One region of the Aquamicrobium lusatiense genome, then DNA from elsewhere that is predicted to be linked to it. Evidence: riboswitches for the same ligand, from Rfam matches in the RefSeq annotation. Region 1 holds a riboswitch; each other region holds the start of a gene.
What was found. A riboswitch is a leader RNA that binds a small molecule or an ion and turns the genes downstream of it on or off. The one in region 1 is predicted to bind cobalamin.

Region 1 (5,891 bases):
CGCCTGTGGTCGGCGCCCTTCGCAACGCTGGCAATCGCCGGAGGCCGCTGCTTTGGCGCCGGAGCGGATCTTTTCGCCGCCTGTTCCACGCGGCTTGCGCTTCCCGATGCGTCCTTCAGCTTTCCGGGTGCTGCCTTCGGGCTCGTTCTGGGAACCCGCCGGCTGGCGGCGCGGATCGGGGAAGACGAAGCACTTTCAATCATTGCCTCCGGCGAGACTGTCGATGCAGAGAAGGCGCTGGAAATTGGGCTTGCGACCGGCCACGTGACGGAAACCGAACTGGAAATGATGGTGGAGAAGGCCACGGCCGCCGCTGTCCGGCTCGATCCCGAAACCTTCGCCGCAATTCGCTGTGCGGCAGGCGATGACCCGGCCCTTCTCGACCGGGATCTGGCGGCGCTGGTGCGCTCCGCGGTGCGGCCCGGTCTGGCGCAGCGTATCTGCGACTATCGCGCGGCCATGAAACGCAAACACATGCAGGACAAGTCCGCACGGCCTTCGTCCACTCATTGAAACAAGCCAAGCATACGGAGCAAACAGGATGACTACGCTTTCTGGTGGCGCAGCGCAGCCACGGGGAATACTCGCGCCGCGATCAGTCGCCGTCATCGGTGCCTCGGAAGACCTGACCAAATTCGGTGGCCGCATCTACAAGAATCTGGTCCACCATCGCTTTTCGGGCGCCATCTATCCGATAAACCCGAAGCGGGAGCAATTGCTTGGCATCAGGTGCTATCCCTCCATCGCGGATACGCCAACCCCGCCGGATATGGCCGTGATGGCGGTGCCGCGGGATGCCGTCAAGGATGCGGTGGAGGCCTGTGGTGCGGCCGGCACGCGGGCGGCGATCGTCATCACCGCCAAGTTTTCCGATGCGGGCCCGGAAGGCGCGGAACTGGAGCGTCAGGTCGTGGCGGCCGCCAACCGCCACAACATGCGCATCATCGGTCCCAACTGCCTTGGCATCATCAGCCCGGCGAACGATCTCGTCCTGTGCGCTTCGCCAGCCCTGTTCGTGGATGAAATGCCGAAGGGCGACATCGGTCTGGTGAGCCAGAGCGGTGCTTTGATGGCCACCATATTCGACAAGGCCATGGCCCGGGGGCTGGGCTTTTCGCACTGCTTCTCCATCGGCAATCAGGCCGATATGGATATGTGCGATTTCGTCGACTATCTGATCGAGGACGAGCGCACGCGCGTCATATGCAGCTATATCGAAGGGATCAGGGATCCGGCGCGCTTCATCGAGGCGGCCCGGCGCGCCCATGCCGCCGGCAAGCCATGGCTCGCCGTCAAGGCGGGGCGCACGGCCTTCGGCGCAGCCGCGGCCTTCTCGCACACCGCCAGTCTGGCCGGCAGCTATCAGGCCTTCGAGGCCGCCTGCCGGGATTGCGGCGTGCTGACGATGGACGACCCGGATGCAATGGTGCTGCTGGCTGCATCGCTGGCACGCTTCCCGCAGGCCCGGCCGAAGCGCGTCGCCATTGTCACGACGTCCGGTGGCGGTGGCGCCGTTACGGCCGACCGCCTCACCGATCACGGCATAGCGCTGGCGCAATTCAGCGCCGAGACGGCCAGTGAACTGTCCGAAATCTATCCCGCCAATGTCGCGGGCTCCAATCCCGTCGATCTCGGTTCCGCAAAGCAGGGTGGCTCGCTGGTTGTCGGGGCATCGACGCTGAAGCCGATCATTACCGACACCGGAAGCGATCTCATCCTGTCGGCGATCACCACGGCCCCGGATGTCGAGCTTCTGTGCCGCAGGTTTGACGAGGCCACCGTCGCTGCCCGGGACGAGGGCCATGTCAAGCCGCATATCATCGTGCTTCAGCAGGGGCAGTCGGCCGATGCGGCCAGATCGTTCCTTCGCTCGCAGAAGATCATCTACACGGACAGTCTCGATGACGCCATCCGGGCGACGGAAGCATGGGGCCGGCTTGCAGATACGAAGCCTGCCACGGCGCCGGCGCGCCCGGCGGCCATGGAGCCGGTAAGCCTGCCCGAAGGCTTGTCCGGAAGTGTCGGTGAGGCGGAAGCAAAAGCGTTCCTTGGCGAAAACGGCGTGCCCGTCAATCGCGGCCAGATCGTCGGCACTGCGGAGCAGGCGAGCGAAGCTGCGGCGCTGCTGGACGGCCCCTTCGTGGTGAAAGTGGTGTCTCCTGACATCGTGCATAAATCGGACGTCGGCGGTGTCGTGCTCGGCCTCGAAACGCCGGACGATGTGGCGCGGGCCGTAACCCGGATGGGCGCATCCATCGCGCAGAAGCTTCCCGATGCGCGTATCGAGGGTTTTCTGGTTCAGGAAATGCGCACCGGCAAGGTCGAACTGCTGGTGGGCGCCCGCAACGATCCGCAGTTCGGCCCGATGATCATCGTCGGCGCCGGCGGCGTTCTGGTTGAGCTGCTCAGGGATGTGGCGGTGGCGATGGCCCCTGTCTGCGAGAAGAAGGCACGATCGATGATCGAAAGCCTGCAGATCGCAAAGCTGATGCAGGGCTTCAGGGGCAGCGCGGAACTCGACATCGATGCCGCTGCGCAGGCCGTGTCGCGGATCAGCTGGATCGTATCGGACATCGGCCCCCGCTTCTGCGAACTCGACGTGAACCCGCTTCTTGTTGCAGAAGCCGGAAAGGGTTGCGTGGCCGTCGACGCCCGCATTCTGCTCGACGACAACTGATATCCGGCGGCCGGAGCGGCCCGGACGGACATGCACAGCACTGGAGGACTTAATGTCAGCACTGGACGTAAGACTGGATGGCAGGACGACCATCTTCACCATCAACCGCCCGGAGAAGATGAATGCCATCAATGCCGAGGTGGCGAATGAGATGCAGCGGCGCTTTGCCGAATTTGACGGCTCGGATCAGCGGGTCGCGATCATCACGGGCGCAGGGGAAAAGGCTTTTTCTTCCGGCGCCGATGTCTCGGACATTCCCGAACTCTGGCGCTGCATACCAACGATCGGCATCGTCACGGAAAAGCCTGTCATATGCGCTGTCCATGGCTGGTGCGTCGGCGGGGCGCTGGTGATGGCCGCAATGGCGGATCTGTGCGTGGTGACCGAGAACACCCGTTTTTCCTATCCCGAAGGTAAGGTCGGGCTGACAGGCGGCATGATTGCCACGCTGGCAGGGCGCATACCGCATAAGATGGCCATGGAGATCATGCTGCTTGGCCGAACCGTTTCCGGCCGCCGCGCCTGCGAGATCGGACTTGCCAATGAGGTGGTCGAAGACGGCAGGCATCTGGAAGCCGCGCTGGCGATGGCGCGCGAGATGGAAGATATGGCGCCGCTGGTGCTGAAGACGCTGAAGCGCTTCGTCGTCGAGCATACGCTTATCCAGACACCTTCGGAAAAGCTTGCGCGCGCCCAGCGCGACCTTGCCGTCGTCCGCACCAGCGCAGACCTGAAGGAAGGCGTTGCGGCGTTCCGGGAAAAGCGCAAGCCGGTGTTCAACGGCAGATAGAACCGATCCGCCATTTCCCGGCCGCCTTCAGGCCATGGACTGCCTGTGGGGCCGGTCCGCGCCGGCCGACGTCATTGCTGTGTCGGTCAAAGGGGCATCTTGCCGGCGGCTGCCACAGCCTCTGAACCTCCCCGCACGGCCGCCGGCGCATCGTTGCGGCGAGGTTTGGCGCAGGCGACCGGACCTGAAGCGTGTCGCGATCTTTCGGATTCGCTCCTTCCGCTCTAAGCCGTTGTTTTAACGCATGTTACTATCCCGAAACCGATACGCTCTTTCGAGCGGGATGCTTTAACTGTCCGGCGGCAATTGACTTGCCGGGCGTCCATGTTATCGGGAGCGCGGTTATGGTTCTTTCGTTGTCTCCGGAGAGCGAAAGCTAAGAGGGAATCCGGTGAAAATCCGGGGCTGCCCCGCAACTGTAAGCAGAGAGTGCGCCGTCGCTCATTGTCACTGGCTTTGCCGGGAAGACAGACGGTGCATGATGACCTGTGAGCCAGGAGACCTGCCTGACCATGGAAGTTCGGTGGGCGGGGTGGACCACTGGAATGTGCGGCATTCGGTAGAGGAAACCGGACGCGGCATCCGTCTTGCGAACCCCGTTGTTAAAGAGAGGGGGAGCAATGGCTGTCTTCACATATTCTACCACAAACAATACGGGTCGCCGCAGGCCGGGCTTTATCGCATGGCTTGGCCTTGGGGTGGCAATGATCGCTCTGGCAGGTCCGGGAAATGCTTTCGGGCAAACGAGAGCCGAGCAGAGCACGGAGGACATTGAAGGGGCGCGGGCTCCTCTTTTGACGCCCGAAGAAACCATTCTTCTGGAGCGCATAACCGTCACTGCCCAGCGCGGCCCGAACGAACTGTTCAACGTCGCGCAGAACGTCACCATCCTGACCGGCGAACAACTCGACAGCAGGGCCGTTCGCGATATCGACGACATGGTGCGTTATCTTCCCGGTCTGAGCGTCGACCGCGAAACCTCCCTCAACAATCCCTATGGCCAGCTTGGTTCGTTCAGCATCCGGGGCGTCGGCGGCAACCGGGTGCAGATCCTTGTCGATGGCGCGCGGGTTCAGGAACAGACGATCTACGGCAGCCGCGACTTCGCCGATCCCTTCAACATGAAGGCGGTTGAAATCGTTCGCGGTCCGTCTTCCGTGCTGTGGGGGGCGGATGCGCTGGGCGGCGTCGTTTCGTTTCGCACTCGCGATCCGCAGGATTTGCTGGATGGTTCCGACAAGCCATGGGCGGGTGAAATCAAGAGCGCCTATGACAGCTTCGACGGCAGCTTCCGCAAGCAGTTCACGGCGGCGGCCTCGCAGGGCGATTTCCAGATGCTGGCGAGTTTTGGCCACCTGTCCGCCCATGAGCCACGGCTGAGGAATGCGCGCGCCGACGGCGGCATCTGGGGATGTCCGCGTCCGGCCTCTTTCGGCTGTGACAAGCTGTTCGATGCCGACACCTACGCATGGAACGCGCTCGGCAAGCTGATCTGGACCCCCGAAGATCACGAGTTCAGGCTGACCGGGGAGTTCTTCAGGCGCCACACCGAAGTCGATCAGGTGTGGGACGCTTTTGCCGCCTCCAGCGGCTATGCCAGCGCCAGCTATCCGCGCGAGCTGGACATGCAGAGGACGCGTCTGGCGCTGGAGCACAAATGGACGCTCAACACGCCGCTGCTCGACGAAATCAAGTGGCAGCTGTCCTATTCACCGCAGAAGCGCGACACATCGGGCACGCAGACACGCATCTTCGCCACGCGTACGGACACATACACGCCCGTGCGCAATTATGGCGAAACCTTCCTTGAGGCGGATGTGCAGCTGACCAGCCGTTTCGCCACCGGCGGCATCGCCCACAAGCTGATCTACGGTTTCGACGGCGATCTGACGGATTCCTCCTATGACGGCTATAATATCGTCCACCGATCCGACACCGGCGCGACGACGATCCAGACCAATCAGGGCTACAACTTCCCCGAAGTGAAGACCCGCCGGGCGGACTTCTACATTCAGGATGAGATGGAACTGCTGGACGGGCGGCTCAGGATCACGCCCGGCGTTCGCTTTGCGACCTACAGGATCGATCCCACCGGGGACACGGGATACAAGCCCCTTCCCGGCAACGAGCCCGAGGTGACGAGCAACACGAAGCTCATCAAGAAGCTCGGCCTGATCTACGAGCTGGACGACAGCTATTCAGCCTATGCCTCCTATGGTGAAGGCTTCAAGATGCCGACGTCGCAGCAGATGTTCGTTTCGGCCAGCGACCCGTTCATCGGCGGCATCGTTCTGCCAAATCCCGGTCTGAAGCCGGAATCGGTCAGGAACTACGAGATCGGCCTCAGAGGGCTGTTCGATCGCGGAAGCTTCAGCGCCGGTGTCTTCTATGCCGACTATCAGGATTTCATTCGCGGGCCGATGA
Region 2 (5,891 bases), on a different contig from region 1:
AATGACGATGAGGGCCGACCCCCGCGCACCGGCAAGGGCCTGCACGACCAGAACGGCTGCTACCGCGCCGGCAAGGGCGGCAAGCGGCAGAGCGAGCAGGAAGGCGGCGGACAGGCCGGTATAGATGGCAAGAACGGCACCCAGCGAGGCGGAGGCGCTGATACCGAGCAGGCCGGGTTCGGCCAGAGGGTTTCGCAGATAGCCTTGCAGGACAGCGCCGGAGAGGCCGAGCGTCGCGCCGATCATCAGCCCGAGAATGGCGCGCGGCAGCCTGATCTCGCGCATGATGAGGGCAACGCCATCGGCTTTGCCGGAGAACAGCGCCGCCATGCTGTCGGCAAAGCCGACCGCCGCCGGGCCGACCGTCAGCGACAGCAGGAACAGCACCAGGGTGAGCGCGGCAAGCAGCGCGATCAGAAGATGATAACGATGATCGGCGTTCATGGCTGGTTCTGTTCCCCCGCCGCATCCTGCAGCATGAAGGCGGCATCGAGGGTGAAGGGCGCGCCGCAGATCATTTTCGCGACCGGCAGATCGACGACCTTCTGCCCTGCGAGGGCGCGGAAAGCCGGGTGGACGAGGTTTTCCTGCGCCAGCGCCGGTGCGCCGTAGTCGCTGCTGGAACGGCCGATCAGATCGGGTTTTGCCATGATGAGCTGCTCCAGCGGCAGGCGCGCCGAGCCGGCGATCCCCAGCCTTTCGGCGATGTTGACCAGCCCCGCCGCGGTGAAGATCTCGTTGGCCAGCGTACCGCTGCCCGCCGTATAGCTGTTTGGCTCGTAGAGCGCGATGGTGCGGCCGGATTGCGGGCCGGAGGCGAGACGCGCAAGACCGGCGTCCACCTCGGCGATCAGCTCAGCGGCGCGCTGCTGGCGGTGGAGGAGTTCACCGATGCGGGCGATATGGTCACGGACATCGTCAAAGGAGGTTGCCGGGGCGAATTCCTCCACCCTGAATCCCAGACGGCGCAGCAACCCGACCGTGGCGCGCGAGGAGAATGTGCCGGCGAGAACGAGGTCGGGTTCCATGAGGAAGATTTCCTCGGCAAGCGCGTGATTGGTCACGAAGGCTTCGGCCTGCCGCGCCATCGCCGAGCTGCGCGGATCGCTGGCCAGCACCGAGACGGAATGAAGCTGCCCTTCGCCGGCGATCAGCATGGCGAGCTGGTCGGTGCACAGGTTCATGGAAACGACGCGGGGTGGCGGGGTGTCCTGCGCAAGGGTCGGCATCACGGAAAGACCCAAGGCAAATGCCATCAGCAGATTTGCGCGCCATCCAGCAAAAATGGCGCGCAAAGGGGAATGCTTTCGGCGGTTGCCTTCGGACACTAGAGCATTTCCGGTGAAAAAGGGATCACTTCCAATGCTCTATCTCCTTGTTTCCACGCAGTTCCGGACGCAAAACTGCTTCGCACTTTTGCTGGAACTGCTTTAGAACTTCGCCTTGATTCCGGCGAAGGCAGCGATGCCGGGTGTGCCGTAGCCTTTCACGGTCTGGTAGTTCTCGTTGAGCAGATTTTCACCCCGAAGGTAGATCTGCGTGGACTCCGTGAGCTGGTACGCGACTTTGGCGTTGAGCAGCACATAATCATCCAGCTTTGCGCCGCCGTCCACGACATCCGCGACGAATTTCACGTCTGCGCCAATGGTCCACTTTTCGGCAGGCCGGGCTTCGGCCGAAAGGACAACGGCATGTCGCGGAATGCGGACGTTGCGGGTGCCGTCCGCCTTGCGCGAATCCGTATAGGTGTAGGAGCCGCCGAGGTCGAGCCAGCCGGTGGCGGCGTAGGTGAAGGAAGCTTCGACGCCTTTCGAGCGCGTGGTTCCGGGTGTCTGGTCGTAGTAGCCGCCCCACGGATAGCTGAAATCGTTTATCCAGTCGATCTTGTCGTCCACCCTGATGTGGAAGTAGGTGACATCGGCCGTCAGCGCCCCGCCCAGCAAATGCTGCTCCACACCTATATCGAAGCTGCGGCTCGTCTCCGGCTGAAGGTTGGGGTTGCCCACGCTGGAGGGGGCGTAAAGCTGGTAGAGGCTTGGAGCCAGAAAACCTGTTCCATAAGATGAATGAAGGCGGGTTCCTGTGGTGGCAAACAGGTAGGACGCCGTGCCGCGATAGGTGGTGTGGCCGCCGAATTCGGAATGCTCGTCATGGCGAAGCCCAGCGGTGAGCACCAGATCATTCACCGGTTCGAGGACCGCCTGAGCCCACACGCCGGTAAGATCGAACTTGCCCAGCGGGCTGCCGCCGCCGGCATCGTCGGCTTCCTGTTTCTCATGGTCGAGGCCATATTGCAGGAGAACTCTTTCCGTCGCCTCGAACGATCCCTGATAATCGATCTTCTGCCTTGTGCCGATGAAGGAGCTGGGGAAACCGCCCCACACGCTCTCCCGGTCGGATTTGAAACCTTGAGCGGAGACGGTGTTCTTCAGCCTGCCGTCCATGAGATCGAAATTGAGTCCGAACCGGCCTCCGGTCATCCTCGCCCGCTCATAGCTGTCGGGATCGTCGGGGCCGTTGCCATCGAATTCGGCCTTTGAATTGAGGTGCAAGACCGAGCCGAAGACCGAAAAGGCTTCGTTGATCCTGTGTTCGGCGGTGAGGTCGATATTCAGACTGTCGAGGCCATCCCGCTCCCGGCCGTCTGCCAGAGCCGAGATGCCGTCGGTGTGCAACCCCGAGACGTTGCCTGCGAATCCCGATCCTTCGTTCGCAGCGGTAAATCCGTAGCGGCCCCGCACGGTGCCGAAAGAACCGCCCTCGGCCTCAACCGTATGGTGAACTCCGCTGTCCGGTTGGCCGAGCGTCGAGATGTTCACCAGACCGGCTATGGCACTGGAACCGTAGAGGGTGCTCTGGGAGCCCTTCAGAACGTCCACATTGCTGATGCCGCCGGTGAGAAGATACTGGTAATGCGTCAGCACCTGTGTGCCGGTCGGGTCGGAAATGTCGATGCCATTGTAGAGCGTCTTGACGTAGCCGGAGCCAAGACCGCGCACGAAAAGGCCGGTCGTGCCGCCGAGGCCGCCATTTCTGGCAACCGAAACGCCGGGCAGCAGGTTCAGATAGTCGCTGAGGACCGGACGGGATTTCCCCCCGATTTCCGCCTGCGTGATCTGCTCCACCTTAGAGCCGACCTTGTTCTTCCGGGTCGGGGTGCGGTTGGCGGTTACCGAGATTGTCTTCAGCTCGATGACATCGCCGGCCTGCTGGCCTTCATCCTGCGCCCGGACGGCACCGGTAAGCGTCAGCGAGCAGATGCCGGCAGCCAGAATCGTTGTTCTCATCGTCATTTCCCCCTGCCGGGCACGGGAGCGCCCGGAAAAACAGCCTTTCACCGGGAGCTGGCAGGCAGGGGAGGTGCAGTCTGCACCCTTCGGCCGTACCGGCACGCGGCAACACGTTTCGTGTCACCGCTGCGGACGGCCGCGCCCGATCTCACCCCGAGATCAGACATGGGTGACCGGAACCGGCAGGTCTCCTGACTTCCGCGTCATTGCCTCCCGCCGCCTTCCCGGACCGTCAAGATCCAGTGGCATATCGGGGGAGGCTCGGCGGCTACAGTTGCGGGGGCAGTCGCGGCTTTGCCGGCAATGCGGCAGACCGTGTTCCCTTTTTATCCGTAATCGGAACCAGTTCCGGTTGCGACGCTAAGCATCGCTGGCACGGCGTGTCAATTCGGACAGTACGGGATCAGCAGTGCCCGCAGCGCTTCTCGTCCTTGCGGGGGGGCGAAAATTCCGCTACGTCGCCGCTTTAGCTGACGGGAGCAGGCCATTGACCGACCGACAAGCCGATGTCGCCATCATCATGGGCAGCCAGTCCGACTGGGCGACCATGCGTCACGCCGCCGAAACGCTCGCCGAACTTGGTGTTTCCCACAAAAGCCTCATCGTTTCCGCGCATCGCACGCCGCAACGTCTCTATGACTTTGCCCACGGCGCGAAGGCTGCCGGTTACAAGGTGGTGGTGGCTGGCGCCGGCGGGGCCGCCCATCTGCCGGGCATGACGGCGGCGATGACCTCGCTGCCCGTGTTCGGCGTGCCGGTGGAATCGAAGGCGCTGTCCGGACAGGATTCGCTGTTGTCGATCGTGCAGATGCCGGCCGGCATTCCGGTCGGCACGCTGGCTATCGGCAAGGCCGGCGCGGTCAATGCGGCACTTCTCGCCGCCGCTGTTCTGGCGCTCACCGACGATGCGCTGGCCGGGCGGCTGGAAGGCTGGCGCGCCGCGCAGACCGACAAGGTTGCCTTCGAGCCGAAGGACGACGCGTGATGCTGGCGCCCGGATCGACAATCGGCATCGTCGGCGGCGGCCAGCTTGGCCGCATGCTGGCCATGGCCGCCGCGCGCCTCGGCTACCGCATCGCCGTGCTGGAGCCGCAGGCCGGTTGCCCGGCCGCGCAGGTGGCGAACCGGCAGATCGTGGCTGCCTATGACGATCCGGCCGGGCTGGCCGAACTGGCCGCGATCAGCGATGTCATCACCTATGAATTCGAGAACGTGCCGGTGGAGGCCGCCGAGACGCTCGCAGGGCGCGTGCCCGTTCTGCCGCCGCCCCGGGCGCTGGAGGTGTCCCAGGACCGGCTGAGCGAAAAGCAGTTCCTCAACGGCATCGGTATCGACACGGCCCCCTTCCTTGCCGTCGACAGCGACGCGGACCTTGCGTCCGCCCTGCACAGTTTTGGCGGCAACGGCGTGCTGAAGACACGCCGCATGGGTTATGACGGCAAGGGCCAGCGCGTGTTCCGCCATATGGAAAGCGGCAATTATTCCGGCGTCTTCGAGGCGATGGGGTCGGTGCCGCTGATCCTTGAAGGACTCATTTCCTTCGAGTGCGAGATTTCGGTGATCGGTGCGCGGGGCGCCGATGGCAGGGTGGCGACCTATGCGCCGGCACGCAACGTCCATCGCGACGGCATCCTGCACACCTCCACCGTGCCTGCCGCCGTTCCCGACATTACCGCCGACGTCGCGCGGGCCGCTGCCGCCTCGATACTCGAAGCGCTCGGCTATGTGGGCGTCATCGGCGTGGAGTTCTTCGTACTGGACGATGGCTCGGTGCTGGTCAACGAGATCGCGCCGCGGGTGCACAATTCCGGCCACTGGACCGAAGCCGCCTGCGTCATCTCGCAGTTCGAGCAGCACGTCAGGGCCATTGCCGGGCTGCCGCTGGGCGACACGCGCCATCACAGCGCCTGCGTGATGGAGAACCTGATCGGCGACGATGTCGCGCGCGTACCTGAACTCGTGGCCGAGCCGGACGTCCTTGTCCATCTCTATGGAAAGGCAGAGGCTCGCCCCGGCCGCAAGATGGGCCATTTCACCCGCCTGACCGGCCGCAACTGAGCCTGCGGCAATGGCCGTGCGGCGTATTCTTGTTCCTGTCGCAATTCGCTGTCAGGAATCGCCGGGATCAAAGGCGGGGAAGTCTGCATTGCGACGTATATGGGTATTCGCGGCCGTATTGCTCGGCGCCCCGCTGTTGATGGGCGCTCATATGGGCGTGCAGCAATTGCTCGGCAACTTCCATGAGGTAATACCGGGCGAATTCTACCGCTCCGGACAACCGGACGGGGACGACGTCGCGGCCTATGCGGACCGCTACCGGATCCGCACCATCATCAACCTGCGCAACGAGACCCCCGATGCCGAAGCGCTGGCAGCGCGCGCGGCGGCGGAGCGCCACGGCATCAGGATCATCGATTTCCCAATGTCTTCGTCGAAGGGCCTGCCCGTCGAAAAGTCTGCGGAACTTGCCGCCCTGATGCGCGACGCGGAAAAGCCGCTTCTGGTGCATTGCGACCATGGTGCGAACCGCACCGGCCTGGCATCGGCCATCTATACGGGTGCGATCGCCGGCAAGGGCGAGATCGCGGCCGAGCTGCAGCT
Region 3 (5,891 bases), on a different contig from region 1:
GCGCATCGTTGCGCACGCTATCTGGCGTGCGCCCTGCTTCCAGTGCAGCGGCATAGACGAACGGCTTGAAAGCCGAACCGGGCTGGCGTTTAGCGCCGGATGCACGGTCGAACTGGCTGGTCGAATAATCGTAACCGCCAACCATGGCGCGCACCGCGCCGGAATTGTCGATGGAAACGAGCGCGCCCTGGCTGACGTCGAGCTTCCTGCCGTTCTCGTCGATCAGCCGGCGGATGGAACGCTCGGCAAGCTTCTGAAGATCGAGATCGATGGTGGTGTCGACGATGATGTCGCCCTCCACCTCGCCGATCAGGTCGGGCAGTTCCTCCATGATCGTGTCGGCAACGTAGTTCTCTGAACCCGTCCAGTAGGACGGCACGCGCGCAGCGGGCGCGCTCATGGCATGGGTCATCTCGCGGGAACTGACCAGCCCTTCATCCTGCATCGCGGCCAGCACGAGTTGCGAGCGCGCTTCCGCAGCCTTCGGGTCGCGCGCCGGAGACAGCCGTGACGGCGCCTTGAGCAGCCCCGCCAGCAAAGCGGCTTCCGACAGGGTCACGTCGCGCGCGCTCTTGCCGAAATAGCGCCGCGATGCGGCCTCGACGCCATAAGCTCCCGAACCGAAATAGACCCGGTTCAGATACATGGCCAGAATTTCGTCCTTGGTGTGCTTGTGTTCCAGCCACAGCGCCAGCAGCACCTCCTGAACCTTGCGCTCCAGCGTACGGTCGGGCTTGAGGAACAGGTTCTTGGCCAGCTGCTGGGTCAGCGTCGAGCCACCCTGCGAGAGCCGCCCATGCATCAGGTTGGTGACCATCGCACGGCCGAGACCCAGCGGATCGATGCCGAAATGCGAATAGAAACGGCGGTCCTCGATGGCGATGACCGCCTTCGGGATATAGGCCGACATTTCCGAAAGGTGCACCGCCTCGCCGCCACTCATGCCGCGGTTGGCGATCAGCCGTCCGTCGACCGACACGATCTTGATGTTGGGCGCCCTGTCGGGGATCGACCATGTGGTGGCGGCCGGCATCTTGGCGCCATAGTAAACGACCATGCCGGCAGCGGCGATGCCGGCCCAGATCGCCAGCACGAAGCACCAGTACACCATGCGCATGAAGAGGCCGAACAGGCCGCGGCGCCTGCCCCGCCCGCCGCGCGCGGAGCGCGCCTTTGCGGAACGCCGTGGCTTTTCCGCCCTGTCCGCCTTACGAGAACGCGGCTTGCGGCCGGCAGGCACGACCCGGTCCTCTTCACGCAGGGAGAAACCCGCAACGGAAGCGTCGCGCGCCGGTTCCCCGAAGCTTGGTTCGATGCGTCTGTTCCTGCGGTTCGCCATGCGCGATGCCGTACCTTCCCCCAGCCAATGGCGATGAGGTGAAGGTTAGTTAAGGCAATTTAAGGGCGGGTTAATTCCGGGAAAACCAATGTGCAGCATATTCAAATGCTTGGCTTTCATCCGTTGCCGCTCTGTTCACAATGGTTCAGTCAGCGAAACGGTTCTTTCGATCGGCGTCACGCAATCTACCGCATTACGGCCGGAGGAAGAAATCCGGTGCGGGAGGAGCAGCCCTCACCCACCGGACCCTCAAGCGCAGGATCGGAATGACCATTTAGACAAAACGGCCAGACCGATCCGGGAAAGGCTCCAGAGCATTTTTGCAGCCAGATGGAAACATCTGGCATCGCATAAATGCTTCCAAAACAAAGAGATAGAGCATTTCTGCGGTTCAGGGAAAAGCAGATATGCTCTAAGCCGAAAGTTCTCTGCGGACGATTTCCGCGCCTGCGCTCAAAGCTTTCAGCTTGCCTGTCGCGACCTGACGAGACAACGGCGCCATGCCGCAGTTCGTGCAGGGATAGAGTTTGTCGGCATCAACGAACTGCAGAGCCTTTCGCAGAGTGCTGGCGACTTCTTCCGGCGTCTCGATGGTATTCGTCGCCACGTCAATGGCACCCACCATCACCTTCTTACCTCGAATGAGTTCAATCAGGTCGATTGGAACATGCGAGTTGTGGCATTCGAGCGAGATCAGATCGACGCTGGATTTCTGGAGTTTGGGGAAAGATTCTTCGTACTGCCTCCACTCCGATCCCAACGTCGTTTTCCAGTCTGTATTGGCCTTGATGCCGTAGCCATAACAGATGTGCACCGCAGTTTCGCAGTTGAGCCCTTCCATTGCCTTTTCGAGGGTCGCCACCCCCCAGTCATTCACCTCATCAAAGAAGACGTTGAATGCGGGCTCGTCGAACTGGATGATATCGACGCCGGCAGCCTCCAGTTCCCTGGCTTCCTCATTGAGGGCTTTGGCGAACTCCCAGGCCAGTTTCTCGCGACTCTTATAGTGGGCATCATAGAGCGTATCGATCATGGTCATCGGACCGGGCAGAGCCCATTTGATGGGCTGCGTGGTCTGCCGACGCAGAAATTTGGCATCTTCGACAAAAACCGGCTTTTGGCGGGAAACATCGCCGACCACCGTCGGCACACTCGCATCATAGCGATTGCGAATTCGGACCGTCTCACGCTTCTCGAAATCGACACCGTTGAGGTTTTCGATAAACGTCGTGACAAAATGCTGGCGCGTTTGCTCGCCGTCGCTGACGATGTCGATGCCCGCCTGTCGCTGATCGTCCAGAGACAAGCGCAGAGCGTCCCGTTTGCCCTCGGCCAGTTCCTCGTCCTGCAGCTTCCATGGCGACCAGAGCTTCTCAGGTTCCGCAAGCCAGGAGGGTTTTGGCAGGCTGCCGGCTGTTGATGTAGGCAAAAGCGTTTTCAAGACAGATGACCTTTTGTTTCCGTTCAATCAAAGAGCGTAGTTGGCGGACCACTGCTGAAGAATGGCCCTGTATGGTTTGATGAAGTGCTCTTCGGCAAATTTTCCCTGCTCGATGGCCAGCCGGCTGCGTTCTTCGCGATCGTAGACAATCCGGGTCAGTGAATAGTCCTGATGCTTCAGGCTTGGCTGATAGTGTGCCCCCGCAGCAGAATTGGCGTTGTAGATCTCGGGCCGGTAAATCTTCTGGAAAGTCTCCATCGTGCTGATGGTGCTGATCAGCTCCAGATTGGTGTAGTCACCGAGCAGGTCGCCGACAAAATAGAAGGCCAACGGCGCAACGCTGTTCGGAGGCATGAAATAGCGAACCTTCAACCCCATCTTCTTGAAATACAGATCGGTCGAAGATAGCTCGCCCTGCTGATACTCAACGCCCAATACAGGATGACGGTTTTCTGTCCGGCGGTATGTCTTGCTGCTTGACGCGCTCAGGCAAATGACCGGAGGCTTGTTGAAATGCTCTTTATAGGCATTTGAGTTCAGGAAGCACCTGAACAATTTTCCATGAAGATCACCGAAATCATCGGGAATGCTGAATTCAGCCCGATCCTTGTTATGCGCCGGCAGCAGCACGCTGAAGTCATAGTCGCGCACGTAAGAGGAAAAATTATTCCCTACAATGCCCTCGATGCGCTCATTGGTCTTGTGATCAACGATAATCGTTTTCAATATTTCAATAAGCGGGAAGGCATCGCTGTCGCCTTCATCGCCAATGGTCATCTCAGCCGAAATGATCTCAAGCTCGACAGAATAACGATCAGCTTTGGGGTTGTCCCAATGCGCCAGTGCGTTGAACCTGTTGTCAATCATCCTCAGGGCATTGCGCAGGTTTTCCTGACGGTTCTCGCCCCGGGCCAGATTGGCGAAATTGGTCGTGATACGCGTGCTGTCCGCGGGACGATAATCCTCATCGAAACGAACGCTCTTAAGGCGAAACGTGAAATCGTTATTCCTCGCGGCCGGTCGGCGATCGACAGGCGGCGCTCCCGGGGAAGCATCGGAAATTGCGGTTTGAGACATGACTTACCCCAATAAGTTGGGGGCATGGGTCAGCGGACACATAGCAGGATCGACCGCGACGCGGTCTCCGCTACGGCACACCGGGACACCCCGCCCGTGGACGTTATTTCGCCAAGGCAGGTCTCCTGGCTCGCGGGTCGGCGCTGCTGCCCGTCTTCCCGGGGTTTCACCCCAGTGACATGCTGGACATCAGCTCGCCGCTTACAGTTGCGGGGGCAGCTCCGGCTTTCCCGAAAAGACGAGGCACCGGCTTCCCTCTTAGCCCCGGCGCGTTGCACGCAACGACCGGAGAACCTAGGCACGCGCACCTTCCTGCAATTGCAGTCCGAAGTCAATAGGATATAAAGGAATGTTTATATCTTTAAGTCGCAAATGCCAATATCAGGTTCTTCAGTGCCGGCATCTGAACAAAAAAAGCCCCGGCTGATTGCCGGGGCTTCGATTTCAGAGCCGTTCAGTGTTTCACGGAATCATTGAACGGCTCTAAGTCTTTGTTTTGGCGCATTTCCGAACCGGAAAAGTATCTCCACTTTTCCTGGAAACGCTCCAGAGAGAAACCAGATCAGAACTTGTAGTTGAAGCCAACCCGGACCGTATGGAAGTTGAACTTCCGGTCAATGTTGACATCAGCACCACCGATGGTGTCCGAGAACACATTCGCCTTGCCGAGATCGGTGTAGAGATATTCCGACTTCACGGTCCAGTTGTCGGTCACGGCATATTCCGCACCCGCACCCACAGTCCAGCCGGTCTTCGTCTTCTTCACGCTTTCGTTGAAGGCGGTACCGCCCAGATCGCCCTTGGCATAGCTCTTGGTTTCGCCATAGGCGAGACCACCCGTGGCGTAGACGAGGAAGCGGTCGGTCGCCGTATAGCCGAGACGGGCGCGGACCGTGCCGTACCAGTTCAGCTTCGTGCCGATGGCAGCATCAAGAGTGCCAGCGCCAAGCACATTGGCGGAGATATTGGTTTCGCCCTTGACGTTTCCACCCTGAAAATCAGCCTCCACACCATAGACGATCTGATCGGCCTGGAAGTTCCAGCCCGCCTGAACGCCGCCAAGGAAACCGCTGGAGTTCATATTCAGCGAACCGCTGGCCAGCGTACCCGTGGTGTCGGTGACGCTGAACGGATGCTTTGCCTTGCCACCGCCATAGCCAAGGTTGAAGCCGACATAACCGCCGGTCCAGCTATAGAAGGACGCCGGGGCCACCGGGGCAGGCTCGCTGTAAACAATCGCATCAGCAGCATAAGCGCCACCCGAAGCAAGAATGACTGCAACAGCAGCAAGAGAGAGAACTTTTCTCATGACAAAACCTCTTAGTTGAAATCGTGAAATTAACTTACGATCGTCGTCGTAAAATGTCTGTAACATAAAAGACACATTTCGTTACGAAGATCAAAATTCCATAAAATACAGATATTTGAATAGTTAATAATAAATTAAACATACACAAAATGAAATGAAGCCACTCAGAGGAGAAAAATATCTGAGTGGCATCGGATATAACCTTACGATAGGTAAGGATTATGCTTAAGTCACCGCTACACCGAACATAATTTGCGCTGATTTACTATCAGCTCAGCGCGGAGGCAATTTTGTCCTTGAGAGCAAGGCGGCGGCGGCGCAGTTCCGTTTCGGCATCGTCGCTGATCGTGTCGATACGCGTCTCGGACCTGTGTATCTGATCGTTGACGTCGTCATACTCTTCGAGGACACGGGCGAACTCCGGATCCTGCGCCTTGAGAGCATGAATTGCATCGAGCTTGCCGGGGAATTCTTCGCCGAGGGTATGCGGGGTGTTTGACATGTCGCCTCCTGTGGTTTGCTTCCCAAACATAGAAGGTAGGGCGTCGGCCCGGTTGATCAATGTCAAACAAATGGCTGACCCAGCGGAACATCGTGTCGCAGGTCACAGCCTTCGCCGTGCGGGGCAGGCCAGTCAACGATACCGGCAGAATTCCGGGCTGAGAGTTTGCCTTGCCCGTCGATGGTTTCAAAAAAACGCCACCTTCGACGCAACAGCAGCCCGC

Region 2: it holds a riboswitch for cobalamin, as region 1 does, so the genes downstream of both, HNR59_RS01235 (TonB-dependent receptor plug domain-containing protein) here and HNR59_RS16180 (TonB-dependent receptor) in region 1, are expected to answer to the same signal.
Region 3: it holds a riboswitch for cobalamin, as region 1 does, so the genes downstream of both, HNR59_RS15470 (DUF1852 domain-containing protein) here and HNR59_RS16180 (TonB-dependent receptor) in region 1, are expected to answer to the same signal.

The regions. Positions count from the first base shown of each region.
Region 1 covers NZ_JACHEU010000003.1:102,204-108,094, forward strand. Annotated here, with positions in the region: gene HNR59_RS16165 (enoyl-CoA hydratase/isomerase family protein) at 1-513, shown strand, start outside; gene HNR59_RS16170 (acetate--CoA ligase family protein) at 542-2,677, shown strand; gene HNR59_RS16175 (enoyl-CoA hydratase/isomerase family protein) at 2,730-3,467, shown strand; cobalamin riboswitch at 3,795-3,991, shown strand; gene HNR59_RS16180 (TonB-dependent receptor) at 4,088-5,891, shown strand, end outside.
Region 2 covers NZ_JACHEU010000001.1:231,331-237,221, reverse strand. Annotated here, with positions in the region: gene HNR59_RS01245 (FecCD family ABC transporter permease) at 1-444, opposite strand, end outside; gene HNR59_RS01240 (ABC transporter substrate-binding protein) at 441-1,295, opposite strand; gene HNR59_RS01235 (TonB-dependent receptor plug domain-containing protein) at 1,431-3,287, opposite strand; cobalamin riboswitch at 3,455-3,652, opposite strand; gene purE (5-(carboxyamino)imidazole ribonucleotide mutase) at 3,778-4,275, shown strand; gene HNR59_RS01225 (5-(carboxyamino)imidazole ribonucleotide synthase) at 4,272-5,348, shown strand; gene HNR59_RS01220 (tyrosine-protein phosphatase) at 5,488-5,891, shown strand, end outside.
Region 3 covers NZ_JACHEU010000002.1:296,581-302,471, forward strand. Annotated here, with positions in the region: gene HNR59_RS15460 (transglycosylase domain-containing protein) at 1-1,339, opposite strand, end outside; gene HNR59_RS15465 (methionine synthase) at 1,752-2,780, opposite strand; gene HNR59_RS15470 (DUF1852 domain-containing protein) at 2,808-3,857, opposite strand; cobalamin riboswitch at 3,956-4,170, opposite strand; gene HNR59_RS15475 (outer membrane protein) at 4,420-5,166, opposite strand; gene HNR59_RS15480 (HP1242/YdcH family protein) at 5,435-5,668, opposite strand.